Linked DNA regions of Rhodopseudomonas palustris. The protein of the gene in region 1 interacts with the protein of each later gene in a pairwise test. Links are inferred from orthologs where the notes say so. Each region holds a gene or a part of one and is shown on either strand. Other genes may lie near its edges.

What was found.
Region 2: the proteins of dnaQ (region 1) and dnaN interact in binary tests that used the Escherichia coli proteins (3 or more experiments, as listed by UniProt). The link is inferred for Rhodopseudomonas palustris from one-to-one orthologs.
Region 3: the proteins of dnaQ (region 1) and dnaE interact in binary tests that used the Escherichia coli proteins (3 or more experiments, as listed by UniProt). The link is inferred for Rhodopseudomonas palustris from one-to-one orthologs.

What each region holds. Positions count from the first base shown.
Region 1 is NZ_CP019966.1:331,678-341,703, forward strand. What follows is about bases 2,574-5,551. They hold dnaQ (DNA polymerase III subunit epsilon), read left to right. Parts: upstream 2,574-3,702; coding sequence 3,703-4,401; downstream 4,402-5,551. Other genes in these bases: RPPS3_RS01575 (Maf family protein), read left to right, coding at 2,574-2,971; coaE (dephospho-CoA kinase), read left to right, coding at 3,068-3,667; secB (protein-export chaperone SecB), read right to left, coding at 4,481-4,954; RPPS3_RS01595 (Tim44/TimA family putative adaptor protein), read left to right, coding at 5,419-5,551. In the rest of the region: transcription termination factor Rho, read right to left, coding at 1-370; protoporphyrinogen oxidase HemJ, read right to left, coding at 632-1,072; RPPS3_RS01570 (pyruvate, water dikinase regulatory protein), read left to right, coding at 1,527-2,366; more of RPPS3_RS01575, read left to right, coding at 2,363-2,573; more of RPPS3_RS01595, read left to right, coding at 5,552-6,126; mltA (murein transglycosylase A), read left to right, coding at 6,104-7,597; RPPS3_RS01605 (Smr/MutS family protein), read left to right, coding at 7,603-8,184; ATP-dependent protease ATPase subunit HslU, read right to left, coding at 8,490-9,791; RPPS3_RS01620 (DUF2585 domain-containing protein), read right to left, coding at 9,833-10,026. UniProt on the Escherichia coli protein: DNA polymerase III is a complex, multichain enzyme responsible for most of the replicative synthesis in bacteria. The epsilon subunit contain the editing function and is a proofreading 3'-5' exonuclease.
Region 2 is NZ_CP019966.1:116-10,070, forward strand. What follows is about bases 1,376-4,282. They hold dnaN (DNA polymerase III subunit beta), read left to right. Parts: upstream 1,376-2,223; coding sequence 2,224-3,342; downstream 3,343-4,282. Other genes in these bases: dnaA (chromosomal replication initiator protein DnaA), read left to right, coding at 1,376-1,982; recF (DNA replication/repair protein RecF), read left to right, coding at 3,542-4,282. Outside these bases: more of dnaA, read left to right, coding at 564-1,375; more of recF, read left to right, coding at 4,283-4,681; gyrB (DNA topoisomerase (ATP-hydrolyzing) subunit B), read left to right, coding at 4,898-7,339; hppD (4-hydroxyphenylpyruvate dioxygenase), read right to left, coding at 7,625-8,743; RPPS3_RS00030 (Lrp/AsnC family transcriptional regulator), read left to right, coding at 8,870-9,349; RPPS3_RS00035 (sensor histidine kinase), read right to left, coding at 9,395-9,955. UniProt on the Escherichia coli protein: Confers DNA tethering and processivity to DNA polymerases and other proteins. Acts as a clamp, forming a ring around DNA (a reaction catalyzed by the clamp-loading complex) which diffuses in an ATP-independent manner freely and bidirectionally along dsDNA.
Region 3 is NZ_CP019966.1:3,219,881-3,230,886, reverse strand. The notes cover bases 4,493-8,450. They hold dnaE (DNA polymerase III subunit alpha), read left to right. Parts: upstream 4,493-4,794; coding sequence 4,795-8,250; downstream 8,251-8,450. Other genes in these bases: RPPS3_RS15045 (caspase family protein), read left to right, coding at 8,411-8,450. Outside these bases: proS (proline--tRNA ligase), read left to right, coding at 140-1,456; RPPS3_RS15070 (lipoprotein-releasing ABC transporter permease subunit), read left to right, coding at 1,536-2,816; RPPS3_RS15065 (ABC transporter ATP-binding protein), read left to right, coding at 2,828-3,526; RPPS3_RS15060 (DUF3551 domain-containing protein), read right to left, coding at 3,703-3,957; RPPS3_RS15055 (DUF3551 domain-containing protein), read right to left, coding at 4,066-4,335; more of RPPS3_RS15045, read left to right, coding at 8,451-10,888. UniProt on the Escherichia coli protein: DNA polymerase III is a complex, multichain enzyme responsible for most of the replicative synthesis in bacteria. This DNA polymerase also exhibits 3' to 5' exonuclease activity. The alpha chain is the DNA polymerase catalytic subunit.

The DNA.
Region 1 (10,026 bases):
AGTTCAGCGAGTTGACCTTGAGCAGCGCGAAGTAGCGTTCGCCTTCCTTCGGGCTGCGGATGTGGCCTTCGATGGTGTCACCGGTGCGCAGGCCGAAGCGGCGGATTTGCGAAGGCGAAACGTAGATGTCGTCCGGGCCGGGAAGGTAATTGGCATCCGGCGATCGCAGAAAGCCGAAACCGTCGGACAGCACCTCGACGACGCCCTCGCCGATGATGTCGGTCTCTTTGGCCGACAGCTGCTTCAGGCAGGCGAACATCAGCTCCTGCTTGCGCATCGTGCTGGCGTTCTCGACCCCGAGCTCTTCCGAAAACGAAACGAGTTCGGCCGGCGTCTTGGCCTTCAGGTCTTGAAGTTTGATTTCCCGCATGGGGGTGGTCCTGTGGAAACGAGACTGGGGATTCGTCAGCGGAAGAAAAAGCGGGAGGAAATAACCGGAGTCCGCAGGTCTTCAGGTCGACGGTGTCTTGAGCAAGGAAGGTGCGGGAGGTTTCAGACCCGATGCGGCGGCCGGTTCAGAAAGGAACCTGATCGCAACCACATTCGCCTGCTTTAGGTGGGACGAATGCCAGTATAGAAAATCCGTTGCGTCCACGCAAGACGATCGACGCCGTACCGTCATCCAGTGCCGTCAGAACGGCTTGACGATCACGAACAGCACCGCCGCGATCATCAGAAGCGTCGGTAACTCATTGATAACGCGATAGAATTTATGAGACCGAGTATTCCGGTCAGCGGCGAAGTCGCGCACGTAGCGGCCGAGCAGCAGATGAATCACGGTCATCAGCACCACCGCGGCGAGCTTGGCGTGAAACCAGCCCGAGGTGAAATATCCCTGCTCCCAGGCGATCGCCAAACCTGCGACCCACGCGACCATCATGGCCGGATTCATGATCGCCCGGTACAGCCGGCGTTCCATGATCTTGAAAGTCTCGGACTGCGTCGATCCGACTTCAGCCGTGCAGTGGTAGACGAACAATCGCGGCATATACAGCATGCCGGCCATCCAGGAGATCACCGCCACCACGTGCAGGGTCTTCACCCACGGATAGACATCCACCCAGTCGATCATTCGATCTTCCATTCCGCTGTGCCGCGAGGCTGCCAGACGATCCGGAACGCAGGACCCGCATCGCGCGTTGATCGAATGCTCGAATGCGGAGATTTCCGCAAGCGCCCGCGTTCTTATCAATATTTATAGATTCTTAAGGTTTGAGTCTAAGTGGCCGTGGATTTGACTCACCCAACGGCATTCCAGAGTTCTTCCGCATCGACCCACATCTTCACAGCCATCCCCAACTGCTCGTCTGTTCGTCGGGCTCTTGCAGGATCAGAGGGTTGCGCCGGATCGTGGCCGCATTACCGAGAGACAAATCCACATTCACCCGCTAACCTCACTGCCATCCCGAAATGCTTCTCTCACCCGACACCTGTGAAGAAAAAGCCGGGTTATCCCGACCACGACGGCCGGGGGTCAGCTTTGGTGCGATTCTCGCCCCGTTGTTCACAGGTTACACAGGGCTACGATGCTGACCGACGGCAGCTACTTTCACCTTCATCTGGTCTCGGACTCGACCGGCGAAACTCTGATCACGGTGTCGCGTGCGGTGACGGCGCAATACGCCAACGTCACCCCGGTCGAGCATGTCTATCCGCTGGTGCGCAGCCAGAAGCAGCTTGATCGCGTGCTGCAGGAGATCGAGGAAGCGCCCGGCATCGTCCTGTTCACGCTGCTGGAGACCGAGCTGGTCACCCGGCTCGAGGCGAAGTGCCAGGAGATCAACAGCCCGAGCCTGTCGATCATCGGTCCGGTGATGCAATTGTTCGAAGCGTATCTCGGCGCGTCGACGATGGGCCGCGTCGGTGCGCAGCACACGCTCAATGCCGAATATTTTCAGCGCATCGATGCGTTGAACTATTCGATGATGCACGACGACGGCCAGCACGTCGAAGGGCTTGAAGAAGCCGACGTGGTGCTGGTCGGTGTGTCGCGCACATCGAAGACGCCGACCTCGATCTACTTGGCCAATCGCGGCATCCGCACCGCGAATGTGCCGCTGGTCGCCGGCATTCCGATTCCGCATCAGCTCGAGACGCTGAAGAAGCCGCTGGTGGTCAGCCTGCATGCGTCGCCGGAGCGTTTGATCCAGGTGCGGCAGAACCGGCTTCTCAGTCTCGGCGCCGGCACGGGCAATGACTCTTATATTGATCGCCAGGCCGTGACCGACGAAGTGCTGCTGGCGCGCAAGCTCAGCGCCAAATATGGCTGGTCTCTGCTCGACGTTACCCGCCGCTCGATCGAAGAGACTGCCGCGGCGATCATGAAACTGCTTGCCGATCGGCAGCGCCAGAAGGTGCCGGAATGACGCTGTGGCTTGGGCCGCAGCCGCTGGTGCTGGCTTCGCAGAGCCGCGCCCGCCAGACGGTGCTTAGCAACGCCGGAATTCCGTTCGATGCGATTCCGGCCGACATCGATGAGCGCGGCATCGCGGACGCATCTGGCCTCAGTGCGCCGGGTGAGATCGCCGGGCTGCTGGCGCAGCAGAAGGCGGCGTTCGTCAGCAACCATCATCCCGGCCGCCTAGTGCTGGGCGCTGATCAGACGCTGGCGCTCGGCGCGCGTGGTTTCAACAAGCCCGCTGATCGCACCGCCGCTGCCAAGCAGCTCCGCGAACTCGCCGGCCGCCGTCATGAATTGCACTCGGCGATTGCTATCGTCCGCAACGGCATCACGTTGTTTGCCGATGTGTCGATCGCGCGGATGACGATGCGGCCGCTCACCGAGGCGGAGATCGACGCCTATCTCGACGTGGTCGGCGACAAGGCCACCACCAGCGTCGGCGCCTATCAGATCGAAGGCCTCGGCGTGCACCTGTTCGACGGCATCCACGGCGATCATTTCACCATCCTGGGTCTGCCGCTGTTGCCGCTGCTCGGTTTTCTGCGTAGCCAGAACCTGCTGGCGGTCTGACGCGCGGGCGACGAACCAAACAACAAGCGAGACGCAGAACTGATCGGGATCGGATCTGAAACGTCTCGCGGGGAAGAAAAAGACGGAGGCGACGGAATGCTGGTGCTCGGACTGACCGGTTCGATTGGGATGGGCAAATCGACCACCGCCAAGCTGTTCGCGGAAGCCGGCGTGCCGGTCTACGACGCCGACGCCACCGTGCATAAGATCTACGAGAACGAAGCCGTGCCGGCGATCGAAGCGGCATTTCCCGGCACCACGGTCGGCGGCAAGGTCGATCGCGCGCTGTTGTCGGCAAAGGTGGTGCATGATCCGGCCGCGATGAAGCGGCTCGAAGCAATCGTGCACCCGATGCTGCGCGCTCATCACCAGCAGTTTCTCGACGATGCCGAATCATCCGGCGCGCCGGTCGCGGTGGTCGATGTCCCGCTGCTGTTCGAGACCGGCGGCGAAAAGCGTGTCGATGCGGTGGTGGTGGTGACGACCTCGCCGGAGGTGCAGCGCGAACGGATTCTCGCGCGCGACAACATGACCCCTGAAAAACTCGATGCGATTCTAGCCCGGCAGATGCCCGATGCCGAGAAGCGCAAGCGCGCGGATTTCGTGGTGGATACCTCCAACGGACTCGACCCGGTGCGGCTTCAGATCCGCGAAATCCTCGAGGCCGCTGCTAAAATGCCGCGCCGGCGCGACTGATTCGCGCGGCGACCAACACGGTCTGATCAAAAGCGATGCGTGAGATCGTCCTCGATACCGAAACCACCGGCCTCGATCCGCTGCGCGGCGATCGACTGGTCGAAATCGGCTGCGTCGAGATTTTCAACCGGATGCCGACCGGTCGCACCTATCATCGCTATCTCAATCCCGAACGCGATATGCCGGCCGAGGCCTTTGCGGTGCATGGGCTGTCGAGCGAGTTTCTCGCCGACAAGCCGCTGTTCGCGCATGTGGCGGACGAGTTTCTCGAATTCATCGGCGATGCGCCGCTGGTGATTCACAACGCCTCGTTCGACATCGGCTTCATCAATGCGGAGCTGTCGCGGCTGTCGCGTGCGCCGGTGCCGCGCGATCGCCTGGTCGACACCCTGCTGCTCGCCCGCCGTAAGCATCCGGGCGTGTCGAATCGGCTCGACGATCTGTGCTCGCGTTACGCGATCGACAATTCGCGCCGGACCAAGCACGGCGCGTTGCTCGACGCCGAGCTGTTGGCCGAAGTCTATATCGACCTGATCGGTGCCCGGCAGTCGCAGCTCATCCTGGCCGACGTGCCGGCCGAGGTGGTCGGAGCTGCCAGCGAGAACCGTCGCCGCCAGCGACCAGCGCCGCTGCCGAACCGGCTGACCGACGCCGACCTCGAAGCCCACCGCGCCTTCATCGCCACCATGGGCGACAAGGCGATCTGGCCGGACTATCTGGCCGCTGGCGCCTGAGCGTTTGTTTCCCCGAAACGACAATGCCCGGCACGCCGGCCGGGCATTGCAGAAGTCATGAACGTGAGCGGCGAGCGGATCAGCTCGGCTGGCCCTGCTGCTGGGCGCGCTCGAGGTTCTGGCGATACAGGCCGATGAAATCGACCGGATCGAGCATCAGCGGCGGGAACCCGCCGTCGCGCACGGCGCTGGCGATGATCTCGCGCGCAAACGGGAACAGCAGCCGCGGGCATTCGATCATGATCAGCGGATGCAGGTTCTCCTGCGGCACGTTCAGCACCCGGAACACGCCCGCATAGGCCAGCTCGAAGCTGAACAGCACGCTGCTGCCGGATTCGGCCTTGCCTTCGATCGACAGCGTCACTTCATATTCGTTCTCGCCGACGTTGTTGGCGCCGACGTTGATCTGGATGTTGATCGCCGGCTGCTGCTGCTGCGGGGCGAGCGACGCCGGGGCGTTCGGGTTCTCGAACGACAGATCCTTGGTGTACTGCGCCAGCACATTGAGTTGCGGAGGAGCACCCTCGGGAGGCGTGCCGTTACCGTTGGTCATCGATGGTTCTCCTGGAAGCGGATTTGGATGGCGGCCGCCGACTTGCAGAGGGCGTCGCAACAATGGGCAGGTGCTTTGGCGAGTGGCTATCATACGCCCCCGGCGTTCCACAAGGTAGACAGAGGCTGCGGCCGCAGCCTGGCAGGCGGGTGCCGGATACCGCGCCCACAGCCTAAAGGTCCCGGGACGGCCCGCCGAAACCTCTCCTTAACCGCCCACCGGCCAGGTTTTCGGGCCTCTCACCGGTTTCCGGCGGGGCGCGAAGCGCGTAAGCTCGCCGGGCCACAGCTCCAAAGATCGCTGTGTGGGGGTTGCCAACCCCACCGGCTGTGCCAAAACGCGCCATTGGCGCGCCGCGGTTGATGCCTACATGGTGCAAACCGGCTCTCTGCCGCGTTGGCGTCGCGAGGCCGGAGACCAAAGCGCGCCGGCAGGCCCCGGCCCGATCAGAAAGTGAATGCGACGTGGATATTTACACCATCATCTTCCTGGCGCTCGCGGTGTTCATCTTCCTGCGTCTGCGCAACGTGCTCGGCCAGCGCACCGGCAGCGAACGGCCGCCGTTCGATCGCGCTGCCGCGCGGGACATGATTCCCGGCAAGCAGGACACCAACGTGATCTCGATGCCCGGCACCGTGATCGACCAGGCGCCGATGGCGCCGAACGCGGACGTGGTGCCGCCCTCCGATCGCTGGAAGGGCATCGCCGAGCCGGACTCCCAACTTGAGCACGGCCTCAACGCCATCGCCCAGAACGATTCCTCGTTCGACGCGCAACACTTCATCGCCGGCGCCAAGAGCGCCTATGAGATGATCGTGATGGCGTTCGCCAATGGCGACCGCCGCTCGCTGCGGGATCTGCTGTCGAGCGAGGTCTATGAGAGCTTCGATGCCGCGATCAAGGATCGCGAGAAGAACGACCTGAAGGTCGAGACCCGCTTCGTGTCGATCGAGAAGGCCGAGCTGATCAGTGCCGAACTGCGCGATCGCACCGCGATGCTGACGCTGAAGTTCGTGTCGCAGATGATCTCGGCGACCCGCGACAAGACAGGCGCGGTGGTCGACGGCTCGCCCGACAAGGTCGCCGACATCACCGACGTCTGGACCTTCGCCCGCGACACGAGCTCGCGCGATCCGAACTGGAAGCTGGTTGGGACCGGCAGCGGCAGCTGACGCACGCGGCGCGCGCCGCGCCGCCCTGGCCGGCTGCGTTCTCGCAGCCGCGCTATTGTCTGCGCCGAGTGAGGCGGACGCGCGCAGCCGGCATCACCATTCTGGCGCCCGATCCGTCTCGAAATTCGCCGAGCATCACGCAAAGTATCGGCATCCGCTGTGGCCGCTGGAAATCCCGGGCGGCCAATATCTGCCGGTCGCCTGGTCGGACGTCCCTGGTTGGGACGCCGACGATCAACTCGCCGCCCTGAAAACCTTCCGCGTCAGTTGCCGCCCGATCCTGGCGGGGGGCCGAGCGCCCTCGATCGACAAGCCGCTCGGCGGCTCGTTGTGGGAGCCGTGTCATGCGGCGCGCTCGGCGCACGTCACCACCGCGGCCGAAGCTCGCGGGTTCTTCGAACAGCATTTTGTGCCGCTGCAGATCTCCCGTCTCGGCGAGCCGCTCGGCTTCGTCACCGGCTATTACGAGCCGGTGATCGAAGGCTCGGCGGTCAAGACCGACGACTATACCGTGCCGGTGTATCGCCGCCCCTCGAACCTGTTCGTCCGCGGCTACAAGCAGGATGCGGCCCTGCCGAATGGCGGGCCCGTGTTTCGCAAGATCGGCCGGCGCAAGCTGGTGCCGTATTACGACCGCGGAGAAATCGAAGACGGCGCGATCGACGGCCGGGGTCTGGAGATCTGCTGGCTGAAGAGTCAGACCGATCTGTTGTTCGCGCAGATCCAGGGATCGGCGCGGATCAAACTGCCCGACGGACGGGTGATTCGAATCAATTACGACGCCCACAATGGTTTTCCCTACACGCCGGTCGGTCGCATCCTGATCGAGCGCGGCATCATCCCGCGCGAAGAGATGTCGATGCACCGCATCCGCGATTGGATGGACGCCAATCCCGAGGGCGCCAAGGAGCTGCGGCGTGCGAACCGCTCGTATGTGTTCTTCCGCAAGGTCGAGCTGAAGGATGACGATGAAGCGATCGGCGCCCAAGGCGTGCCGCTGACCCCAGGCCGCTCGATCGCCGTCGACAAGGGACTGCATGTTTACGGCACGCCGTTCTTCATTACGGGCGAGCTGCCGATCGATTCCCCGACCGCGAAGACAGCGTTTCGGCGGCTGATGATCGGCCAGGACACCGGCTCGGCGATCGTCGGCCCGGCGCGCGCCGACCTGTATTTCGGCGCCGGGGCCGAGGCAGGTGCGGTGGCAGGCCGGATCCGGCACCCGATCGCGTTCGCCATGCTGGTGCCGAAGAGCCTCGATCCGGTTGCGCGCGCCCGCAGTCTGCCGGTGCCCGAGCCGCGTCCGCCTGCCAAAATCAACAAGCCCGCAGCGACGCCGTCGAAGTCCGGTGGTAAAGACGGAGCCACGACTGTCCCGACACCGGATAGCCGGCCAGCTGCGGCGCCGTCACGGCCGCCGGCTCAACGTCATCGCTCCCACCACTCGCGGCACCATCGCCACCTGCCCTGATCTCGATGAAACGCATCATCCCGCCGCTCGACCCGCCGATGTCGCGCCGCAAGCGCAGCCTGACAGAGGACGAGCGGGCGCTGTGGGACGGCGTGGCCCGTCAGATCAAGCCGCTGCGCGGCCGACCGCGGCCGATCAAGGTCGAGATTGCCGATCCGCAGGTCCCTGCACCGGCGATCAAGCCGGCGCCGGCGGCGCCGCCGCAACCGCTCAAGCGGGCCGCGAAACCATCACTCCCGACCGCCCCGCCGCCGCTCGCCACGCTGGGGCGCCGCGAACGGGCGCATCTGTCGCGTGGCCGCAAGGACATCGACGCGCGGATCGATCTGCACGGCATGACCCAGGCGCGCGCGCATCACGCGCTGCTGTATTTCCTGCAGCGCGCCAGTCATGACGGGCTCGGCTTCGTGCTGGTGATCACCGGTAAGGGCAAGAGCGGCGATACCGAACGCGGCATCCTCCGTCGCCAGGTGCCGCAGTGGCTCGCCCTCCCCGAATTCCGCGCCTATGTGGTCGGCTTCGACGAAGCCCACATCGGCCACGGCGGCGAAGGCGCGTTGTACGTGCGGGTGAGACGAGCGCGGTAGTCGAACTTCGTCGCCACCATGCCGTCATCGCCCGCGAAGGCGGGCGATCCAGTATTCCGAGCCTCTATTAGTTAGCAGCTACGCCCTGCAATATTGGGTCGCCCGGACAAGCCGGGCGATGACGTGGTCGGGTGGGGCGAGGACAGTTATTACTTGCAGCGCATCATACATAAAAATTCGTCATTGCCGGGCTTGACCCGGCAATCCATCATCTTTCGAAAGAGATGGATGCGCGGGTCAAGCCCGCGCATGACGTTTGTTGGCGTAGCTGCGGTCGGTGAACAAACGAAGTGCCTTATGGCCAACTACAAAATAAACCGGCTCAGATCCGTGTTCTTCGCCAGATCGCCGACGTTTTTCTGGACGTAGTCGGCGTCGATGCGGATGGTTTCGCCGCCGCGGTCGGGGGCGACGAAGGAGATCTCGTCGAGCACGCGTTCCATCACGGTCTGCAGCCGGCGCGCGCCGATGTTTTCGACGGTGGAGTTCACCGCGACCGCGACATCGGCCAGCGCGTCGATGGCGTCGTCGGAGAAGTCCAGCGTCACGCCCTCGGTCTTCATCAGCGCCACATACTGCTTAATCAGCGACGCCTCCGGCTCGGTCAGGATCCGGCGCATGTCGTCGCGGCTCAGCGCGTTGAGCTCGACGCGGATCGGCAGTCGGCCCTGCAGTTCGGGCAGCAGGTCGGAGGGCTTGGCGATGTGGAACGCGCCAGAGGCAATGAACAGGATGTGCTCGGTCTTCACCGCGCCGTGCTTGGTCGACACCGTGGTGCCTTCGATCAGCGGCAACAGATCGCGCTGCACGCCTTCGCGCGAGACTTCACCGCCGCTGCGACCGTCGCGCACGCAGATCTTGTCGATCTCGTCCAGGAACACGATGCCGTTGTTCTCGACCGCGGCGATGGCTTCCTGCACCAGCTGATCGGTGTCGAGCAGCTTGTCGGCTTCTTCGTTGACCAGGATCTCGTGTGAGTCGGCCACCGTCAGCCGCCGCTTCTTGGTGCGGCCGCCCATCTTGCCGAAGATGTCGCCGAGCGAGACCGCGCCGATCTGCGCGCCCGGCATGCCGGGGATTTCGAACATCGGCGAGCCTGACCCGGCCTGGGTCTCGATCTCGATTTCCTTGTCGTTGAGCTCGCCGCCCCGCAGCTTCTTGCGGAACGAGTCCCGCGTCGCCGGACCCGAGCCGGGCCCGACCAGCGCATCGAGCACGCGTTCTTCGGCGGCGACCTGGGCGCGGGCCTGTACGTCCTTGCGCTTCTTCTCGCGCACCTGCGCGATCGCGACCTCGACCAGATCGCGGATGATCTGTTCGACGTCGCGGCCGACATAGCCGACCTCGGTGAACTTGGTCGCCTCGACCTTGAGGAACGGTGCGCCGGCGAGCTTCGCGAGCCGCCGCGCGATCTCGGTTTTGCCGACGCCGGTCGGGCCGATCATCAGGATGTTTTTCGGCAGCACTTCTTCGCGCAAGGACCCTTCGAGTTGCAGCCGACGCCAGCGGTTGCGTAGCGCGATGGCGACCGCGCGCTTGGCGTCGGCCTGGCCGACGATGAAGCGGTCGAGTTCGGAGACGATTTCACGGGGGGAAAAGTCGGTCATGGGGCCTACGTAAGGTCGGTCGAACGAGGGAACAAGCGGGGTCAGATGATCGGCGGTCCTGCCTGCCATTGCCGGATGGCATCGAACGGATGAATCAGCATGATCACGTTGAGGGTCAGATTGTCGCGGATGTGCAAACCGACCAGCACTTCGAACAGCACCGCGATCGCGACGGTGGCGGCGATCGGCAGCCAGCGTGCGAGCAGGAATCCAAAGATCATCGCAAGCGTATCGG
Region 2 (9,955 bases), 330 kb from region 1 along the record:
TTTGAGAACCAAGGGCGGACATGCAAATCGGCGGCGGTGTGCATGTTGGTGGCTTTTCCAAATGACGGTCGACCTGCAACTCATAGCAATATGGGGCCGGCGAAGCCGTGTCTGAATTCAAGCGGAAGCCTTCGTTCGAAGGTTTCTAAAGAACGACGGCACCGGCGATCCAGCGGAATGCAGACGCAGTCTTGGTGAGAGCATCGACGCGGTTTTGTTTTGGCGACGTCTGGCCGCGCGCAAGCGCGGCGAGAGGGGGAGGTTTCATGAGCACCGAAGTCGACGTATCATTCGAACCTGCCGATCATCCGGTTGAATTTTCCGCCTTCGCGGGCCATGCGTTTTTCAATAGTCATTGCCGTGCTCACACTCCGGTTTATCCGTCGAGTCCTCCGCTGAGCTGACCTTTTTCCATCTCTCTTCGGCCCTGATCTGACGCCGGCTGCTTCAGCCGAAGCGGCGGAGCCATGTCCGAACTCAACTCGCTGGTCGCGGCGATGGCGTGAGCCGTCATGGCTCGCCGCTGCGATGGCCCGTAACTCTGGAATTGAAAAGCTGCTGAAATGTCGAACATGGAACAGGATCGCTGGTCACGCGTGAAGGGCCGTTTGCGCTCGAGCGTCGGCGAGGACGTTTATTCGAGCTGGTTCGCGCGGATGGACCTCGAAAGCGTCCAGGACGAGAGCGTGCACCTGTCGGTGCCGACCCGGTTCCTGAAGAGCTGGATTCAGACGCACTACTCCGACAAGGTGCTGTCGTGCTGGCAGGCCGAACTGCCGGAGGTCAATCGCGTCGACCTCACCGTACGTTCGCCGGTGCGCTGTGCAGCGCCCGCCAAGGAAGCGCCGGCGCCGGTGGAGAGCCGCCGCGACGAGCAGCGTCCGTCGGCTGAACGCAGCAACGGCGCGACGCCGGTCTCGGCCAATCACGATGCGCTCGGCGGCTCGCCGCTCGATCCGCGCCTGACGTTTGCGAGCTTCGTGGTCGGCCGCTCCAATACGCTGGCGCACGCCGCCGCCAAGCAGGTGGCCGAAGGCCGCCGCGGCGACCCGGTGATGTTCAATCCGCTCTACATTCACTCCGGCGTCGGTCTCGGCAAAACCCATCTGCTGCAGGCCGTGACCTGGGCCGGCAATGCCGGCACCGAACGCAAGGTGCTGTATCTCACCGCCGAGAAGTTCATGTACGGCTTCGTCGCGGCGCTGAAGACGCAGACCTCGCTCGCCTTCAAGGAAGCGCTGCGCGGCATCGACGTGCTGGTGATCGACGATCTTCAATTCCTGCAGGGCAAGACCACTCAGGCCGAGTTCTGCCACACGCTGAACGCGCTGATCGACGCCGGCCGCCAGGTGGTGGTGGCCGCCGACCGGCCGCCGGCCGATCTGGAAAGCCTCGACGAGCGCGTGCGCTCGCGGCTCGCCGGTGGTCTCGTGGTCGAAATGGCGCCGCTCGGCGAAGATCTGCGCCTCGGCATCCTGCGCTCGCGCGTGGTCGCGGCCCGCACCCATCACGTCAGCTTCGACGTGCCGCAGCCGGTGCTCGAGTATCTCGCGCGCACCATCACGCATAATGGCCGCGATCTCGAAGGCGCGATCAATCGCCTGCTGGCGCACTCCAAACTGAACAATCAGCCGGTGACGCTGGAGATGGCCGAGCACGAAGTGCGCGACCTGATCCGCCCATCCGAGCCGAAGCGCATCAAGATCGAAGACATTCAGCGCATCGTGGCGCGGCAGTACAATGTCAGCCGCTCCGATCTGTTGTCGTCGCGCCGGACCGCCAATGTGGTGCGGCCGCGTCAGGTCGCGATGTATCTGGCCAAGACGCTGACGCTGCGCTCGCTGCCGGAGATCGGCCGCCGCTTTGGCGGGCGCGACCACACCACGGTGCTGCATGCCGTGCGCAAGATCGAAGGGCTGGTGTCGAAGGACACCACGCTGTCGGACGAGGTCGAATCCCTGAAGCGCCAGCTTCAGGAGTAAGGCGCTCGCGCTCGCTGCAGGCGGCCTTCATTCTCGGGCCGAATCTCGGGGAAATTTGCGCCGGCGGCGGTCGCGTGCTCTTGCGTCGATCGCTCAACCACGCCACCCTGCGGACCCCCCGCGGGGTCCGGGCGACCTCAGCGGGTGCCAATGGCCTTGGCGCCGCAACGGCTGCCGGGCACCTCCATCATATCCGGCAGCTTCATCACACGATGTGGGCGCGGAGCAGGCGGGTTTTGCAATGAAGGTCACGGTCGAACGCGCGCAACTGTTGAAGTCGTTGAGCCACGTGCATCGCGTGGTCGAGCGCCGCAACACCATCCCGATCCTCGGCAACGTGCTGGTGCGCGCCGAAAACGCGCAGCTTGCGCTGAAGGCGACCGACCTCGACCTCGAGGTCACCGAGACGCTGCCGGCCGAAACCGCGACCGCGGGTTCGACGACCGTGCCGGCGCATATGTTTTACGACATCGTCCGCAAGCTGCCGGACGGCTCGCAGATCGTGCTCGAGAGCGACGGCGACCGCTCGGTGCTGGCGATCCGCGCCGGCCGCTCGCGGTTCACGCTGCAGACGCTGCCGGAGAGCGACTTCCCGGATCTTGCCGCCGGCGAGATGAGCCACGCCTTCCGGCTGCCGGCCTCCGACGTCAAGCGGCTGATCGATCGCACCCAGTTCGCGATCTCGACCGAAGAGACCCGCTACTATCTCAACGGTATCTATCTGCACACCGCCGGCAGCCCCAAGGCTTCGAGCTTGCGCGCGGTTGCGACCGACGGCCACCGGCTGGCGCAGCTCGACCTGACGCTGCCGAGCGGCGCCGACGGCATGCCGGGCGTGATCGTACCGCGCAAGACCGTGGGCGAAGTGCAGCGGCTGATCGAAGACACCGAAGCCGAGATCGGCATCGAACTGTCGACCGGCAAAATCCGCTTCACGCTCGGCAATGTCGTGCTGACCTCCAAGCTGATCGACGGCACCTTCCCGGACTACGGCCGGGTGATCCCGCAGAACAACGACAAGGAACTGCTGGTCGACAAGAAGGACTTCGAAGCCGCGGTCGACCGCGTCTCGACGATTTCTTCTGAACGCGGCCGCGCCGTGAAGCTGGCGCTGTCCGCCGGCAAGCTGGTGCTGTCGGTGACCAATCCGGATTCCGGCAGCGCGACCGAAGAACTCGAGGTCGAATACGCTTCCGATCCGCTCGATATCGGCTTCAACTCGCGCTATCTGCTCGACATCGCCGCGCAGATCGAAGGCGAAGTCGCCGTTCTCAAGCTCGCCGATCCCGGCTCGCCGACCCTGATCCAGGACCGCGATTCCAAGAATGCGCTGTACGTCCTGATGCCGATGCGGGTGTAATACGAGCCGCTTCAATAGCACCATCGTCATCGCACGGTTGGAGCCGAATTCGTCATTGCCGGGCTTGACCCGGCAATCCATCTTGATCGTGTGACCCAAGCGTTGCGGCCAGCGAGACGTCGCAGGATCTCGACGATAATTCTGTCCGCTGGCGCGGACGCTTGATTGCCGGGTCAAGCCCGGCAATGACACCCTGATCATGACCGCCGCCCGCATCACACGCCTGACGCTGACGCATTTTCGGAACTATCGCGGGGCGTCGCTGACCACGACGGCCGACCAGGTGGTGCTGGTCGGGCCGAACGGCGCCGGCAAGACCAATTGTTTGGAAGCGATCTCGTTTCTGTCGCCGGGCCGCGGATTGCGGCGTGCGACGCTGGAAGACGTCGCCGATCATGAGGGCGACGGCTCCTGGGCGGTGTCGGCCGAAGTCGAAGGTGCGCTCGGGCTGGCGACGCTCGGCACCGGGATCGAGCCGCCGCGCGGCGACACCACAACGACGCGGCGTTGCCGGATCGACCGCGAGCCGGTCGGGTCGGCGGCCGCGTTCGGCGATCATCTGCGGATGGTGTGGCTGACGCCGTCGATGGATGGGCTGTTCATGGGCGCGGCCTCGGAACGCCGGCGGTTCTTCGACCGCCTGGTGCTGGCGATCGACAGCGGCCATTCGGCCCGGGTTTCGGCGCTCGATCGCAGCCTTCGGTCGCGCAACCGGCTTCTCGAAGACATCCGCAACGCCGACTCGCACTGGCTCGACGCCATCGAGCGCGAAACCGCGGAGCTTGCGATCGCAGTGGCAGCCCAGCGCGGCCAGACCGCGCTCAAGCTCGCCGCGATGCTCGACGCCCGCGGCGCCACCTCGGCATTTCCGTCTGCCAAGATCATGCTCGACGGCTGGATGGAGAACGCGCTGACCTCCGAGCCGGCGACCGCGGTGGAAGACCGCTACCGCGCCATCCTGCGCGACAGCCGCGGCCGCGACGCCGCCGCCGGCCGCACGCTCGACGGACCGCACCTTACCGATCTCGAAGTGATCTACGCGCCCAAGGCGATGCCGGCGCGCGATGCCTCCACCGGCGAACAGAAGGCCCTGCTGATCGGCCTGGTGCTGGCGCACGCGCAGCTCGTTGCCGAAACCACTTCGATCACGCCGCTGCTGCTGCTCGATGAAGTGGTGGCGCATCTCGACCCCGGCCGCCGCGCGGCGCTGTTCACCGAACTCGGCAAGCTCGGCGCGCAGGTTTGGATGACTGGCGCCGATCCTTTGGCGTTTGCCGAGATCGGTCCGGCAGCAGGCATTTTCGACGTCGAGAACGGGCGAATCAGGCCGCGCGGATGAGGCGCTGAGACGCGCAAAATCGGCAGCTTGGCCGCGGTTTGCAGCGACCGTCGAATCGGCCTTCGCGAGGCTTGCGAACGCGGCTAAAATCTCTATCTCTTCAACGGGTTGAACGGCGCGACTTTGCGCTGGTGACGACCCACCTTTCATGGCACAAAAGAGCGCTTCGCAACGAATGGCGCACGCCGATTCGATCGCAATCCTGAAGGTCCCTGCATGACTGAACCTGCCCGGCAGCCCTCTGCCGAATCCGTGCATCCCGCGCCGGCCGAATATGGCGCGGAATCGATCCGGGTGCTGAAGGGCCTCGATGCCGTTCGCAAGCGGCCGGGCATGTATATCGGCGACACCGACGACGGCTCCGGCCTGCACCACATGGTGTACGAAGTCGTCGACAACGCGATCGACGAAGCACTCGCCGGCCATGCCAGCCGCGTCGAGGTGATCCTCAACGCCGACGGCTCGGTGACGGTGCGCGACGACGGTCGCGGCATCCCGGTCGACATTCACAAGGGCGAAGGCGTGTCGGCAGCCGAGGTCATCATGACCCAACTGCACGCCGGCGGAAAATTCGACCAGAACTCCTACAAGGTGTCGGGCGGTCTGCACGGCGTCGGCGTCTCGGTCGTCAACGCGCTGTCGAGCAAGCTGATGCTGCGGGTGTGGCGCAACGACAAGGAGCACTACATCGAATTCGCCCACGGCGACGCGGTGGCACCTTTGAAAGTCGTCGGCGACGCCAATGGCAAGCGCGGCACGGAGGTGACGTTCTACGCTTCGGCCGAGACGTTCACGCACATCGAGTATAACTTTGCCACGCTGGAGCACCGGCTGCGCGAACTCGCCTTCCTCAATTCCGGCGTCTACATCGTGCTGTCCGACATGCGCCACGCGGTCGAGAAGCGCGAAGAGATGCGCTACGAGGGCGGCGTCACCGAATTCGTCAAATATCTCGATCGCAACAAGAAGCCGATCGTGCCCACCCCGGTGGTGATCGGCGCCGAACTGAACGGCATCGCGGTCGAAGCCGCGCTGTGGTGGAACGACACGTATCATGAGAACGTGCTGTGCTTCACCAACAACATCCCGCAGCGCGACGGCGGCACCCATCTGGCCGGCTTCCGCGCCGCTCTGACGCGACAGATCACCGGCTATGCCGAGGCCGGCTCCAAGAAAGAGAAAGTCGCGCTGACCGGCGACGACTGCCGCGAAGGCCTCACCGCCGTGCTGTCGGTGAAGGTGCCCGACCCGAAGTTCTCGTCGCAGACCAAGGACAAGCTGGTGTCCTCGGAAGTGCGGCCGGTGGTCGAAAACGTCATCAACGAAGCCCTCGCGGCGTGGCTGGAAGAACATCCGTCCGAAGCCAAGATCGTGATCGGCAAAGTGGTCGAAGCCGCCGCTGCGCGCGAAGCCGCCCGCAAGGCGCGCGAACTGACCCGCCGCAAGGGCGCGCTCGATATCGCCTCGCTGCCCGGCAAGCTCGCCGACTGCCAGGAGCGCGATCCGGCCAAATCCGAACTGTTCATCGTCGAGGGTGACTCGGCAGGCGGCTCCGCCAAGCAGGGCCGCAACCGCGAATTCCAGGCCGTGCTGCCGCTGCGCGGCAAGATCCTCAACGTCGAGCGCGCGCGCTTCGACAAGATGCTGAGCTCCGAGCAGATCGGCACGCTGATCACCGCGCTCGGCACCGGCATCGGCCGCGAAGACTTCGACCTGTCGAAGCTGCGCTACCACAAGATCATCCTGATGACCGACGCCGACGTCGACGGCGCGCACATCCGCACACTGCTGCTGACGTTCTTCTTCCGGCAGATGCCGGCGCTGATCGAGGGCGGCTATCTCTACATCGCGCAGCCGCCGCTCTACAAAGTGACGCGCGGCAAGTCCGAGCAGTATCTCAAGGACGAACGCGCGCTCGAAGACTATCTGATCGCCACCGGCCTCGACGATTGCGTGTTCAAGCTGGCGACCGGCGAAGAGCGCGGCCGCCGCGACCTGCTGAAGCTGGTCGAGGATGCGCGCGTGATCCGCGGCACGCTGCACAATCTGCACAGCCGCTATAACCGCAGCGTGGTCGAACAGGCGGCGATCGCCGGCGTGCTCAGCCCGCGGATCACCACCGACATCGCCACCGCCAATGAAGCTGCCGCCTATATCGCTCGGCGGCTCGACGCGCTGGCCGACGAGGTCGAACGCGGCTGGGTCGGCCGCTTCATCGAAGGCGAAGGCTTCGCATTCGAGCGCACGGTGCGCGGCGTCAAGGAAGTCGCGACCATCGACGATGCGCTGCTCGGCTCGGCCGACGCGCGCAAGCTCGATGAATATGCGGCGATCCTGCAGGAAGTGTATCCGCGGCCCGGCCTGCTGCGCCGCAAGGACGCCGAAACTGCGATCCACGGCCCGGTCAGCCTGTTCGAGGCGGTGACCGACGCCGGCCGCAAGGGTGTGACGCTGCAGCGCTACAAAGGCCTCGGCGAGATGAACCCGGAACAGCTGTGGGAGACCACGCTCGACACCAACGCGCGGTCGCTGCTGCAGGTGAAGGTGCGCGAAGTCGACGAAGCCGACGACATCTTCACCAAGCTGATGGGCGACGTCGTCGAGCCGCGCCGCGAGTTCATCCAGGAGAACTCGCTGCACGCGACCGTGGACGTGTAACTGACGTCGTCGATCGCAGCGATCTCCGAGACGCTGCGCCTTTGCCCTAAGGGCTACCCGACACGCGCCCTCCGAAATCCAGCGCGTCCGTCTCCACGCGTCATACCCGGCCTTGTGCCGGGCATCCACGCCTTGCCGACGTCCATGCGCGAAAGGCGTGGATGGCCGGGACAAGCCCGGCCATGACGGCATTCGTGGCGAACTAAGTGACCTACAAAAATGCTGTGAGTCGAGTGCGCTTACTGAGCTAAACTTTGGGGCGCCCGGCAACGCCGAGTCCCACGCCTAAGCCGCCTCCCCCGTCTTCAGCACGCCTCTGCGGATCTGGTCTTCTTCGATCGACTCGAACAGCGCCTTGAAGTTGCCTTCGCCGAAGCCGTCATCGCCCTTGCGTTGGATGAATTCGAAGAAGATCGGGCCGATCGCATTGGCCGAGAAGATCTGCAGCAGCACCTTGGTCTGACCGCCGTCCACAACGCCTTCGCCGTCGATTAGAATGCCGTTTCGCTGCAGCCGGGCGACATCCTCACCATGCTTTGGCAGCCGTGCATCGACGCGCTCGAAATACGTCTCGGGCGGCGACGGCATGAACGGCAGGCCGGCGGCGCGCAGGCCTTCGACGGTGCTGTAGATATCGCGGCAGCCGCAGGCGATGTGCTGAATACCCTCGCCGCGATACAGGTTGAGATATTCTTCGATCTGGCCGGAGTCGCCGGCATCCTCGTTGATCGGAATCCGGATCTTGCCATCCGGACTGGTCAGCGCGCGCGAGAACAGGCCGGAGGCGCGGCCCTCGATATCGAAGAAGCGGATCTGCCGGAAGTTGAACAGCTTGGCGTAGAACTCCGTCCATACGTCCATGCGGCCGCGATGAACGTTGTGGGTCAGGTGATCGATGTAATAGAGGCCGGCCCCTATCGGCCGAGCATCACGGGCGCCGACCCAATCGAACTCGGCGTCATAAGCCGAGCCCTTGGCGCCGTAGCGATCGACGAAATACAGCAGGCTTCCACCAATGCCTTTGATGGCCGGGACGTCCAGCGTGGCCTGCGCGGCCGTGACGCCGGCCGGTTCGGCGCCGAGTGCGATCGCCCGCTCATAGGCCTCCTTGGCATCGACCACCCGGAACGCCATCGACGGCGCACAAGGGCCGTGCGCGGTGACGAAGTCGGTGCCGTGGGTGCCGGGCTGCTCATTGACCAGATAGTTGACGTCACCTTGGCGATAGACCGAGATCGCTTTGGTGCGATGTTTCGCAACCAGGCTGAAGCCCATCAGCTTGAACAGGCTATGAAGCTGCGCCGGATCCGGATGGGCGAATTCGACGAATTCGAAGCCATCCGTGCCCATCGGATTGTCGGCGCTGATCGTGGCCGGCTGCGCATCGTGCGGAAATGGTCCCATTGGCGGCTCCTCCAGATTGGTTCTTTGAGCCGGTAGTATCGTCCGCGCCGCCCGCAAGAAGCGTGCAAATGCGAGCCGATCGCGCTAGCCTGCGCACGATCCGTGCATCAAACCGAGCTTTTTCGCATGATATCTGTCGATGCGTTCGACTTGAAGATCCTCAGCGCGCTGCAGGACGATGGCCGCCTCACCAACCAGGAGCTGGCCGACCGGGTGCAGCTGTCGCCGTCGCAATGCTCGCGGCGGCGGATGCGGCTGGAGCAGGACAATATCATTACCGGCTATCGGGCCGAGCTGTCCGGCGATGCGCTTGGCTTCGGCGTGGTCGCCTTCATCCAGATCACGCTGGCGACGCACTCGCCGGGCAACGCCGAGAAGTTTCGATCACTGGTCGGCCGGATCGACGAAGTGCAGGAAGCCTATTCGCTGACCGGTGATGCGGACTACGTGCTGAAGGCCGTACTGCGCGACCTGAAAGGCCTCTCCGACCTCGTCAACAACGTGCTGATGCCGCACCAGAGTGTCGCGCATGTGCGCTCGTCAATCGTGCTCGATCGCCTCAAGGAAAGCGCACGGCTGCCGCTGAAACAGCTCACGGACGGCTGACTCTTTTGGACGACAGCGATCAGGCGCAGTACTGCCCGACGTTGTTCAGCTTCTCGGAATCGAGATCTGACAAACCACGCCGGCGGGCGGAAACTCCAGCTTGGCGCCGCCATTGCCGAGGCTGCGCGAGATCAGCGTCTGGCCGAAGCCGGAGCTTTGCGGCGGCGTCACCGGCGGGCCGTCGTGCTCCTGCCATTCGATCGTCAGCGCCTCGTCGGTGGCGCCGACCCGGCGCACCGAGATCCGCCCCGACGGCACCGACAAGGCACCGTATTTCACCGCGTTGGTGGTGAGTTCATGAAACACTAAGCCGAGCGACACCGCGGTCTTGGCGTCGACCGCAATGTCGAGACCATCGGTGACGATACGGCCGCTGGACAGCGAGGCGAACGGCGCCAGCTCGGCGGCGAGCACATCGCGGATCTGCAGGTTCTGCCACGAGGCATTCGACAGCAGCGTGTGGGTCGCAGCCAGCGCCTGAATCCGGCCGGTGAAGGATTTCTGGAAATCCTCGATGGTGCGCTCGTGCGCGGCGGTGCGGGCGCAGATCGCCATCACCATGGTCAGCGTGTTCTTCACGCGATGGTCGAGCTCGCCCATCAGTAG
Region 3 (11,006 bases), 2.9 Mb from region 1 along the record:
AAGTGTCCCGCACCGACCTGAGCACCGGCCAATCCGGCCCGAATTGCAGAGTTGCGCGGCTCCCGCCCTTGTGTTTTCGCGTCCGATCCGGTTTCACTGGCGCAAAATCAGCTTCCACCCGATTCTCCGAGCAAATCCCATGCGTTTGTCGCGATTCTTCCTGCCGATCCTGAAGGAAAACCCGAAGGAGGCCGAGATCGTCTCGCACCGGCTGATGCTGCGTGCCGGCATGCTGCGGCAGGAGGCGGCCGGCATCTACGCCTGGCTGCCGCTTGGCCATCGGGTGCTGAAGAAGATCGAGCAGATCGTCCGCGAGGAGCAGAACCGCGCCGGCGCGATCGAACTGCTGATGCCGACGCTGCAGCTCGCCGACCTGTGGCGCGAAAGCGGCCGCTACGATGCCTACGGTCCGGAGATGCTGCGGATCGCCGACCGGCATAAGCGGGAATTGCTGTACGGCCCGACCAACGAGGAAATGATCACCGAGATCTTTCGGGCCTACATCAAGTCCTACAAGAGCCTGCCGCTGAATCTCTATCATATTCAATGGAAATTCCGCGACGAGCAGCGTCCGCGTTTCGGCGTGATGCGCGGCCGCGAATTCCTGATGAAGGACGCGTACTCGTTCGACGTCGACGAAGCCGGCGCGCGCAAATCCTACAACAAGATGTTCGTCGCTTACCTGCGCACCTTTGCGCGGATGGGCCTGAAGGCGATCCCGATGCGCGCCGAGACCGGCCCGATCGGCGGTGATCTCAGCCACGAATTCATCGTGCTGGCCGAGACCGGCGAGTCCGGCGTCTACATCGACCGCGACGTGCTGAACCTGCCGGTGCCGGATGAGAACGTCGATTACGACGGCGACCTCACCCCGATCATCAAGCAGTGGACCTCGGTCTATGCGGCGACCGAGGACGTTCACGAGGCGGCGCGCTATGAGAGCGAAGTACCGGAGGCCAACCGCCTCAACACCCGCGGCATCGAGGTCGGCCAGATCTTCTACTTCGGCACCAAGTATTCCGACTCGATGAAGGCGAACGTCACCGGTCCGGACGGGACCGATGCGCCGATCCACGGCGGCTCCTACGGCGTCGGCGTGTCGCGGCTGGTCGGTGCGATCATCGAGGCCTGCCACGACGACAACGGCATCATCTGGCCGGAGGCAGTGGCACCGTTCCGGGTGACGATCCTCAATCTGAAGCAGGGCGACGCCGCGACCGACGCGGCCTGCGACCAGCTGTATCGCGAGCTGTCGGCCAAGGGCGTCGACGTTATGTACGACGACACCGATCAGCGCGCTGGCGCCAAGTTCGCGACTGCGGACCTGATCGGCATTCCGTGGCAGATCCATGTCGGTCCGCGCGGGCTGGCCGAAGGCAAGGTCGAACTCAAGCGCCGCAGCGACGGGTCGCGTGAAAATCTCGCACTCGCCGATGTGGTCGCACGTCTGACGTAATAGGCACTTATCCACCGCGGGCCTGAACGGCGAGGGCGGCGTCGGCCAGATAAAGCCCGAATCGTGTGAAATTCGGACTATGGATCACGCCATGAACGAGCCAGTTCGAACTCCTCCTTTTGCGCCATTCGAATGGCTGATTTCCGGGCGCTATCTGCGCGCGCGCCGGCGTGAGGGGTTCATCTCGGTGATCGCCGGGTTCTCGTTCCTCGGCATCATGCTCGGGGTGGCGACGCTGATCATCGTCATGGCGGTGATGAACGGCTTCCGCAAAGAGCTGCTCGACAAGATCCTCGGCCTCAACGGTCACCTCCTGGTGCAGCCGCTGGAAAGCCCGCTGACTGACTGGAAGGACGTCGCCGACCGGCTCAGCGGCGTGCAGGGCATCAAGCTGGCAGCTCCGGTGGTCGACGGCCAGGCGCTGGCATCGTCGCCGTTCAACGCCTCGGGCGTGTTCGTGCGCGGCATCCGCGCCGACGACCTCAATCATCTGTCGTCGATCGCCAATCACCTGAAGCAGGGCACGCTGGAGGGCTTCGACGACAGCCAGGGCGTCGCAATCGGACGCCGGCTCGCCGATCAGCTGTCGCTGCACGCCGGCGACAGCATCACGCTGGTGGCGCCGCGCGGCGCCGTGACGCCGATGGGCACCACGCCGCGGATCAAGCCCTATAAGGTCGCGGCGGTGTTCGAGATCGGGATGTCCGAATACGACTCGACCTTCGTGTTCATGCCGCTGAAGGAAGCGCAGGCGTATTTCAACCGCGCCAACGACGTCACCGCGATCGAGGTCTATACCGACAATCCAGACCGCATCGACGTCTTCCGCAAGGCCGTGACCGAAGCGGCCGGACGGCCGGTGTTCCTGGTCGACTGGCGCCAGCGAAATTCAACGTTCTTCAACGCGCTTCAGGTCGAGCGCAACGTCATGTTCCTGATCCTGACGCTGATCGTACTGGTGGCGGCGCTCAACATCATCTCCGGCCTGATCATGCTGGTGAAGGACAAGGGCGCCGATATCGCGATCCTGCGCACCATGGGCGCGAGCCAGGGCTCGATCATGCGAGTGTTCCTGATCACCGGCGCGGCGATCGGCGTGGTCGGCACGCTGACCGGGTTCTTCGTCGGCGTGCTGGTGTGCATGAACATCGAGTCGATCCGGCAGTTCCTGTCCTGGGTCACCAACACCGAACTGTTCTCGCCGGAGCTGTATTTCCTGTCGAAGCTGCCGGCTGAGATCGATTTCGCCGAGACCAGCGCGGTGGTGATCATGGCGCTGACGCTGTCGTTCCTCGCCACGCTGTACCCGTCGTGGCGCGCCGCGCGCCTCGATCCGGTCGACGCGCTGCGCTACGAGTAAGGCGAAACACGATGGAGCAGGGCGCCGAAGACATCCCGGTCGTGTACCTTCACGACATCAAGCGCCAGTATTCGCAAGGCGAGGCGACTCTGACGATCCTCGACGGCGCCAGGCTGGCGCTCTGGGCGGGCCAGTCGGTGGCGCTGGTGGCGCCGTCCGGTTCGGGCAAGTCGACGCTGCTGCACATCGCCGGGCTGCTCGAGCATCCCGATGAGGGCGAGGTCTATGTCAGCGGCGCGGCAACGTCGGCGCTGACCGATGCCGAGCGCACCCAGATCCGCCGCACCGACATCGGCTTCGTTTACCAGTCGCACCGGCTCTTGCCGGAATTCACCGCGCTGGAAAACGTCATGCTGCCGCAGATGATCCGCGGCCTGAAGCGCAAAGAGACGATCAGCCGCTCCAAGGAAATCCTGTCCTATCTGGGGCTCGCCGACCGCATCACCCATCGGCCGTCGGAGTTGTCCGGCGGTGAGCAGCAGCGCGTCGCGATCGCCCGCGCGGTGGCCAATGCGCCCCGCGTGCTGTTCGCCGACGAGCCGACCGGCAATCTCGATCCACACACCGCTGATTACGTGTTCAACGCGCTGATGCAGCTGGTCAAGGCGACCCAGGTGGCGATGCTGATCGCCACCCACAACATGGAGCTCGCCGCCCGCATGGACCGCCGCGTCTCGCTGCAGGACGGCGTCGTGGTCGAGCTGGAATAGGGCGCTCGGCTTCAGCCCATTATTGGCACGTCATTCCGGGGCGCTCGCGTCAGCGAGCGAACCCGGAATCCCGCGGTGCAGGGTGAAGTGCCTCAACGCAGAACATCTCGAGATTCCGGGTTCGCGCTTGCGCGCGCCCCGGAATGACGGGGCATCGGGGAGAGCCGCGCTCGCCCTCAGTGCTGACGGCGGTGCTTGCGCTTCTTCTTGGTCGGCTGCTGCTGCGGCGCGGTGTACCACGGGTTGGTCATGCAATCGGCGCTGCGGCCCGAGGCCGACATCCGGCACTGTGCCATGGTGTCGTAGCTGCACTCGTCGTACCAGTCGTGGTAGCTCTGATACACCCGCAGGCAGACCGGATAATCCCGCGCCTCGGCGGTGGTGGTCAGGCCGAGGCCGGCGAGCATCGCGATCAGGAGCAGCTTGCGCATCTTCGTTCGGATCCTTGTTGAGCAGCCGGTCGCGGTGGCGGCGACTCGGCGCACCCGAGAGTGTGACAGAAATCTATGACGGAGCAGGGGCGGCGCACATGCGCCGGCTCAATGCCGCCGGGCGCGGCGCGAACCGGGCCCCGCCGGCGGCTGATACCACGGATTGGTCAGACACTGGGCGGCGATCCCCGATGCGGCCGGTTTGCACTGGTCGATCGATATGTAGCGGCACTCGTCGTAGCGCACCGGGCCATACACCCGCAGGCAGACCGGGTAGTTGTCGTAAGGCTGTGCCGAAGCTGCTCCCGGCAGCGCCAGCCCGATCAGCAGCACCATCGCTCCAATCCGCATCGTCGCCTCCGCTGCTGCGCGGTTCATAAGCCGCGCGCCTTTCGTTCCGTGCGCCAATCCCGAATGACCGTCAATGCGGGGTGGGGCCGGTGAATTCCGGGGATAGTAACGTCTCATTAACGGTCCAGGTTGCTGCGCCGGCCGCTTGCTTGACTCTAGAACGAAATGAGAACATTGTTCTTGTTATGTTCACAAGGTCAGGGAGGCGGACGATGTTGAAGATCTTCATCCAAGAAGCTGCGGCGCTGACGTCGATTGCACTGTTCATCGGCATGGTGGCGGTGTGGGCTCAGGTGTTGGCGCAGGCCTAAGCGCGGGCAAGCGTTGCGACCGCTTCGGCATAGCGGGGATAAGGTCGCCGCCGATGCTTGCGGTGAAGGGTGAGGGAGCCCACCATTGGGCTTCCGAGTCGGTTGCCGTGACGGCGGCCGGTTCCGCAAACCACTCGTCCCAACCCGCACGTTTGTCTGAAGAGCCGCCGCGCCGATGAGCAACGCCGGATTCGTCCATCTGCACGTCCACTCGGCCTATTCGTTGCTGAAAGGCTCGATGAAAGTCGCCAAGCTGGCCGAGCTGGCGAAGGCCGACCGACAACCAGCGCTGGCCCTGACCGACACCGACAACATGTTCGGCGGTCTGGAATTCTCTGACAAGCTGTCGGGCTACGGCATTCAGCCGATCGTCGGCCTCGAACTCGGCATCGACTTCGGCGACCAAGATCCGAACTCGCGCCATGGCGCCTTGGCGACGCCGGCGCGGATCGTGCTGCTGGCAGCGCGCGAGCAGGGCTATCGCAGCCTGATGCGGCTGAACTCCCGGGCGTTCCTGGAGACGCCGGTCAATCAGGTGCCGCACGTCAAGCTCGAGTGGCTCGCGGGCGAAACCGACGGCGTGATTGCGCTGACCGGCGGCCCGGACGGGCCGATCTCGCTGGCGATGCTGACCGATCCGGCGCTCGCCGCGCAGCGCTGCGAGCGGCTGCAGCAGGCGTTCGGCGATCGGCTGTATGTCGAACTGCAGCGTCACGGCACCGAGGCCGAGCGCCGCGCCGAAGGCGGGCTGATCGATCTCGCTTACGACAAGGGCCTGCCGCTGGTTGCGACCAACGAGCCGCATTTCGCCAGCACCGAGGATTACGAGGCGCACGACGCGCTATTGTGTATCGCCTCCGGCAAGCTGATCGCAGAGACCGATCGGCTTCAGCTCACCCCCGATCACCGTTTCAAGACCCGCGCCGAGATGGCGGTGCTGTTCGCCGATCTGCCCGAGGCGCTCGCCTCGACGGTGGAGATCGCGCAGCGCTGCGCCTATCGGCCGCTGACCCGCAAGCCGATCCTGCCGCTGTTCACCGTCGGCGCCAGCGTCAGCGACGCGGCGGAAGCCGCCGCCGCTGAAGCGGCCGAACTGCGCCGCCAGGCTGAGCAGGGCCTCGCCAAGCGGCTCAGTGTTCACGGCCTGTCGCCGGGCACGACCGAAGAGGACTACAACAAGCGGCTCGCCTTCGAGCTCGACGTCATCACCCGCATGAAATACGCGGGTTACTTCCTGATCGTGTCGGACTTCATCAAATGGGCCAAGGCTCACGGCATTCCGGTCGGTCCGGGCCGTGGTTCGGGCGCAGGCTCGCTGGTGGCGTATTCGCTGACGATTACCGACCTCGATCCGATCCGGTTCGGCCTGCTGTTCGAGCGCTTCCTTAATCCCGAACGCGTCTCGATGCCGGACTTCGATATCGACTTCTGCCAGGATCGCCGCGGCGAAGTGATCGAATACGTGCAGCATCGCTATGGCCGTGATCAGGTGGCGCAGATCATCACCTTCGGTACGCTGCAGGCGCGTGGCGTGCTGCGCGACGTCGGCCGCGTGCTGCAGATGCCGTACGGCCAGGTCGACAAGCTGACCAAGCTGGTGCCGCAGAATCCGGCGGCCCCGATCACCCTGAAGCAGGCGATCGAAGGCGAGCCGAAGCTGCAGGCGGCGCGCGACGAAGACCCGATCGTGGCGCGCGCATTCGACATCGCGCAGAAGCTCGAAGGTCTGACCCGTCACGCCTCGACCCACGCGGCCGGCATCGTGATCGGCGATCGCCCGCTCAGCGACCTGGTGCCGCTGTATCGCGATCCGAAATCCGACATGCCGGTGACCCAGTTCAACATGAAATGGGTCGAACCGGCGGGCCTGGTGAAGTTCGACTTCCTCGGCCTGAAGACGCTGACCACGCTCGACGTCGCGGTGAAGCTGCTCAAGCAGCGCGACATCCATGTCGACCTGCACACGCTGCCGATCGACGACGCGCCGAGTTATCAGATGCTCGCCCGCGGCGACGTCGTCGGCGTGTTCCAGGTTGAAAGTGCGGGCATGCGGCGGGCGCTGATCGACATGCGCCCCGACCGGTTCGAAGACATCATCGCGCTGGTGGCGCTGTATCGCCCGGGCCCGATGGCGAACATCCCGACCTACTGCGCCCGCAAACACGGCGACGAGGAGCCCGAATATCTGCATCCGATGCTGGAGCCGATCCTGAAGGAGACGTTCGGCGTCATCATCTACCAGGAACAGGTGATGCAGATCGCGCAGGTGATGGCCGGCTACTCGCTCGGCGACGCCGACCTGCTGCGCCGCGCGATGGGTAAGAAGATCCGCGCCGAGATGGACAAGCAGCGCGCGATCTTCGTCGAAGGCGCGGTGAAAAATGGCGTCGCCAAGGACGCCGCCGACACCATCTTCGACCTGCTCGCGAAGTTCGCCGACTACGGCTTCAACAAGAGCCACGCGGCCGCCTATGCGCTGGTGTCGTACCACACCGCCTATATGAAGGCGCATTATCCGGTGGAATTCCTCGCCGCGTCGATGACGCTGGAAATCCACAATACCGACAAGCTGTCGGAATTCCGCGCCGAGGCGCAGCGGCTCGGCATCAAGGTCGAGGCGCCGTCGGTCAACCGCTCCGGCGCCACCTTCGAGGTCGGTCCGAACACCATCTACTACGCGCTCGCCGGCCTGAAGGGCGTCGGCATGCAGGCGGTGCAACAGATTGTCGAGGCGAGGGGGGATCGGCCGTTTGCCTCGCTCGCCGACTTCGCCGCACGGGTCAATCCGCGCGCCATCAACAAGCGCGTCATCGAATGCCTTGCGGCCGCCGGTGCGTTCGACTGCCTCAACTCGAACCGTGCGGCGGTGTTTGCGGGTGCCGACGCGATTGTCGCCGCCTGCCAGCGCAATCACGAAGCCGCCACCAGCGGCCAGAACGATATGTTCGGCGGTCTGTCGGATGCGCCGTCGATCATCCTGCCGCAGCTCGAGCCGTGGCTCCCGGCGGAGCGGCTGCGCCGTGAATACGATGCGATCGGCTTCTTCCTGTCCGGCCATCCGCTCGACGACTACGCCACCGCCTTGAAGCGGCTGCGGGTACAGTCGTGGGCCGAATTCTGCAAGGCGGTGAAATCCGGCGCCACCGCCGGCAAGGTCGCCGCCACCGTGGTGTCGCGGATGGAGCGGCGGACCAAGACCGGCAACAAGATGGGCATCATGGGCCTGTCCGACCCGACCGGGCATTTCGAGGCGGTGCTGTTTTCTGAAGGGTTGGCACAGTATCGCGAGGTGCTGGAGCCGGGGGCTGCGGTGCTGATGCAGCTCGGCGCCGAACTACAGGGTGAGGACGTGCGCGCCCGGGTGCTGCACGCCGAGCCGCTCGACGCCGCGGCGGCGAAGACTCAGAAGGGGCTGCGCATCTTCCTGCGCGATACCAAATTCCTCGACTCGGTCGCCAAGCGGCTGCAGCCGCCGGAGACCAAGGTGGCGGGCGGCAACATCGCGCTGGTGCTGCGGCTCGATCCGCAGACCGAAGTCGAGTTCGATATTCCCGGGCGCTACCACGTCTCGCCGCAGATCGCCGGCGCGATTAAGGCCGTGACCGGCGTCGAGCACGTCGAAACGCTATGACCATCGCCTTGTTCTCGCGTCACGGAAAACGGACGGCGAGGCGGTATTTGTCCGCGAATTGGTCGCGGATTGTTCAATCGCCGTTCAGATTGGGACGCGCTGAAATGCGATCGGCGGCGCTGCGCCGGTTCCGGCTGCGCCCTTGCAATGGGTCCCGGCCATGCGTCTCAATCATCTTGTTTCGGTCGTCTCCACCATCCTCGTTGTGCTGATCGCCGGGCCGGTTGGTCCCGCGGCTGCGCAGCAGCAGGAAAAACGCATCGCGCTGGTGATCGGCAATGGCGCCTATGCCAAGGCGCCGCTCTCCACCGCTGCCAATGATGGCGGCTTGATCGCGCAGACCTTGCAGGCAGCCGGCTTCGACGTCAGCGGCGCGCGCGACCTCGACGGCGACACGCTGCGCGGCGCGTTTCGCGACTTCGTGAAGAAGGCCGAGGACTCAGGGCCCGACACGGTCGCGGCGGTGTATCTCGCCGGTTATGGCGTGCAATACGCTGGCGAGAACTACTTCATCCCGGTCGACTCGCGGCTGTCGCGCGATACGGAAATTCCCACTGAAGGCCTGCGCGTCAGCGACTATCTGCGCCAGCTCGCGGCGCTGCCGCTGAAGACCAGCGTCGTGGTGCTCGATCTGGCGCGCGAGCAGCCGTTCGTGCCCGGCGGATCGATCGCCTCGGGTCTGGCGATGGTCGAGCCGAACCCGAAGATGCTGATCGCCTTCAACGCCGCGCCCGGTACGGTGGCGCCGGAGGAGCGGGGCGCCTACGGCGTCTATGCGCAAGCACTGGCCGAGATGATCCGCACCGGCGGCCTGACGTTGCCGCAGCTGTTCGATCGTGTGCGGCTGCGGGTCAATGAGACCACCAAGGGCGCGCAGGTGCCGTGGGATACGCAGAGCGTGGAGTCGAACTTCATGTTCTTCGATCGCGCGCCCGACGCACCGCCGCTGCCGGCGCCGGATCAGGCGTTGCGCAGCAAGCCGATCCGCGACATGGGGGCCGCCGAAGCATATGCGGCCGCACTCGATCGCGACACGCTGCAGGCTTACGAAGACTTTCTCGCGGCCTATCCGAACGATCCGCTGGCCAAGCGGGTGAGGGCGATCGTCGCCGCGCGGCGTGAGGCGATTACTTGGCGGCGGACGTATCGCGTCGATACGCCCGATGCTTATTGGTCGTATCTCCGCCGCTATCCGCGCGGCCCGCACGCGGCGGACGCCCGGCGCCGGCTGGAGATCCTCGCGGCTGCCCTGGAGCCGCCGCCGAGCTTCACGGTGATCGACTATGACGTGCCGCCGCCGCCGCCGGACGAGATCGTCTATGTCGACCGGCCGGTGCTGATGTTCAGCGATCCGGTGTTCGACTTCGCGCCGCCGCCACCGCCGCCGGTGTTCTTCCTGCCGCCACCGCCGCCGGACTTCGTGGTGCTGCCGCCACCGCCGCCGCCGATCGGCCTGTTCTATCTGCCGCGGCCGTTGTTCGTGCCGATCCCGGCCTATGTGCGGCCGCCGGTCTATGTGCAGCCGCCGCCGAACAACATCATCTTCGCCAACATCCACAACACCACGGTCATCAATCAGGTGATCAACCAGCCGCCGGCCGCTCCCGCCAACCCGGCTGCGCCGGTGGTGAGTCCGCCGGTGGCCGGGCCTGCGGTTGCAACTCCCGGAGCGCCGGGAGCGACTGCGGCTGCCGTGGCCTCCGGCGCTGTGTTGGGCGCGGCGCTTCCGGCTGCCGCGCTGCATCGCGCCACGCTGATCCAGCAGGGCAAGGCGCCGGTGCCGCAGAGTGCGTCGATTGCCACGACGCCGCCGGGCGGGTTTGCGCAACGTCCGAGCGTTCAGCCGCAGGGCCCGCGTCTGGCGCAGCCCGCCGCCGCGCCGACCCCGGCTCCGACTGCGACCGCGCCGGCCACCGTGCCCACGCCCGCTCCTGGCACGCCGCCGAGCCAACCGACCGGACCAGCCGTCGCGCCGCCGACGGCGCAGGGCCGGCCGGGGCCAGGCGCGCCTGGCGGCGCTGCACCGGCCGGCCAGGCGCTGCCGGTCCCTGGAACCAAGGGATTGCCACCAGCGCCAGGAGTCGCCGCTCGCCCGGGGGCGTCGGGCGCTCAGCCGCAACCTCCTGGTCGGCCAGCGCTCGGCCCGGGCGGCCCGGCCGCGGCCAAAAACGGGGTCCTCGCGCCGCCGGCCGGATCGGCGCCGAAGCCGCCCGCAGCTCAGCCGCCAGCCGCCGCAGGTCCGGCCGTGCGTCCGGAAGCCGTTCGCCCGCAGCAGCCTCCCGCCGCCAGGCTGCGGCCGACCCCACCGGTGACGGCGCCTGCCAGGCCGGCGGGACCGCCGCCCAGCGCAGCCGCCGACCGCCGTCCGCCGCCTGCGGCTCCGCGGATCCAGCGTCCCGCACCGCCGACGGTGTCCCGTCCGGTTCCGCCGCCGATGCATGTGGCTCCCCGGGTTGCTCCGCCGCCTCCGCCCCAGCATGCGGCTCCGCGGATGGCGCCGCCGCCGGCTCCGGTTCGCGCGGCACCGCCGCCGCCCCATGTCGCCCCGCCGCGGCCGCCGGCACCGCCAAGGGCCGCCCCGCCGCCGCGGCCGCAGGGCCCCGCCAAACGGTGCCCGCCGGGCGTGAAGGAGTGCTGATAAGGGCGAGGGCAGGCCAAACTGGCGGATCGCGGCCATCGCGGTCCGCCACTCAGGCGCGATCTCGGCCGCTCCGCCTTGCGTTATCGGGGAATCCCGCTATAACGCGCGCCATCTC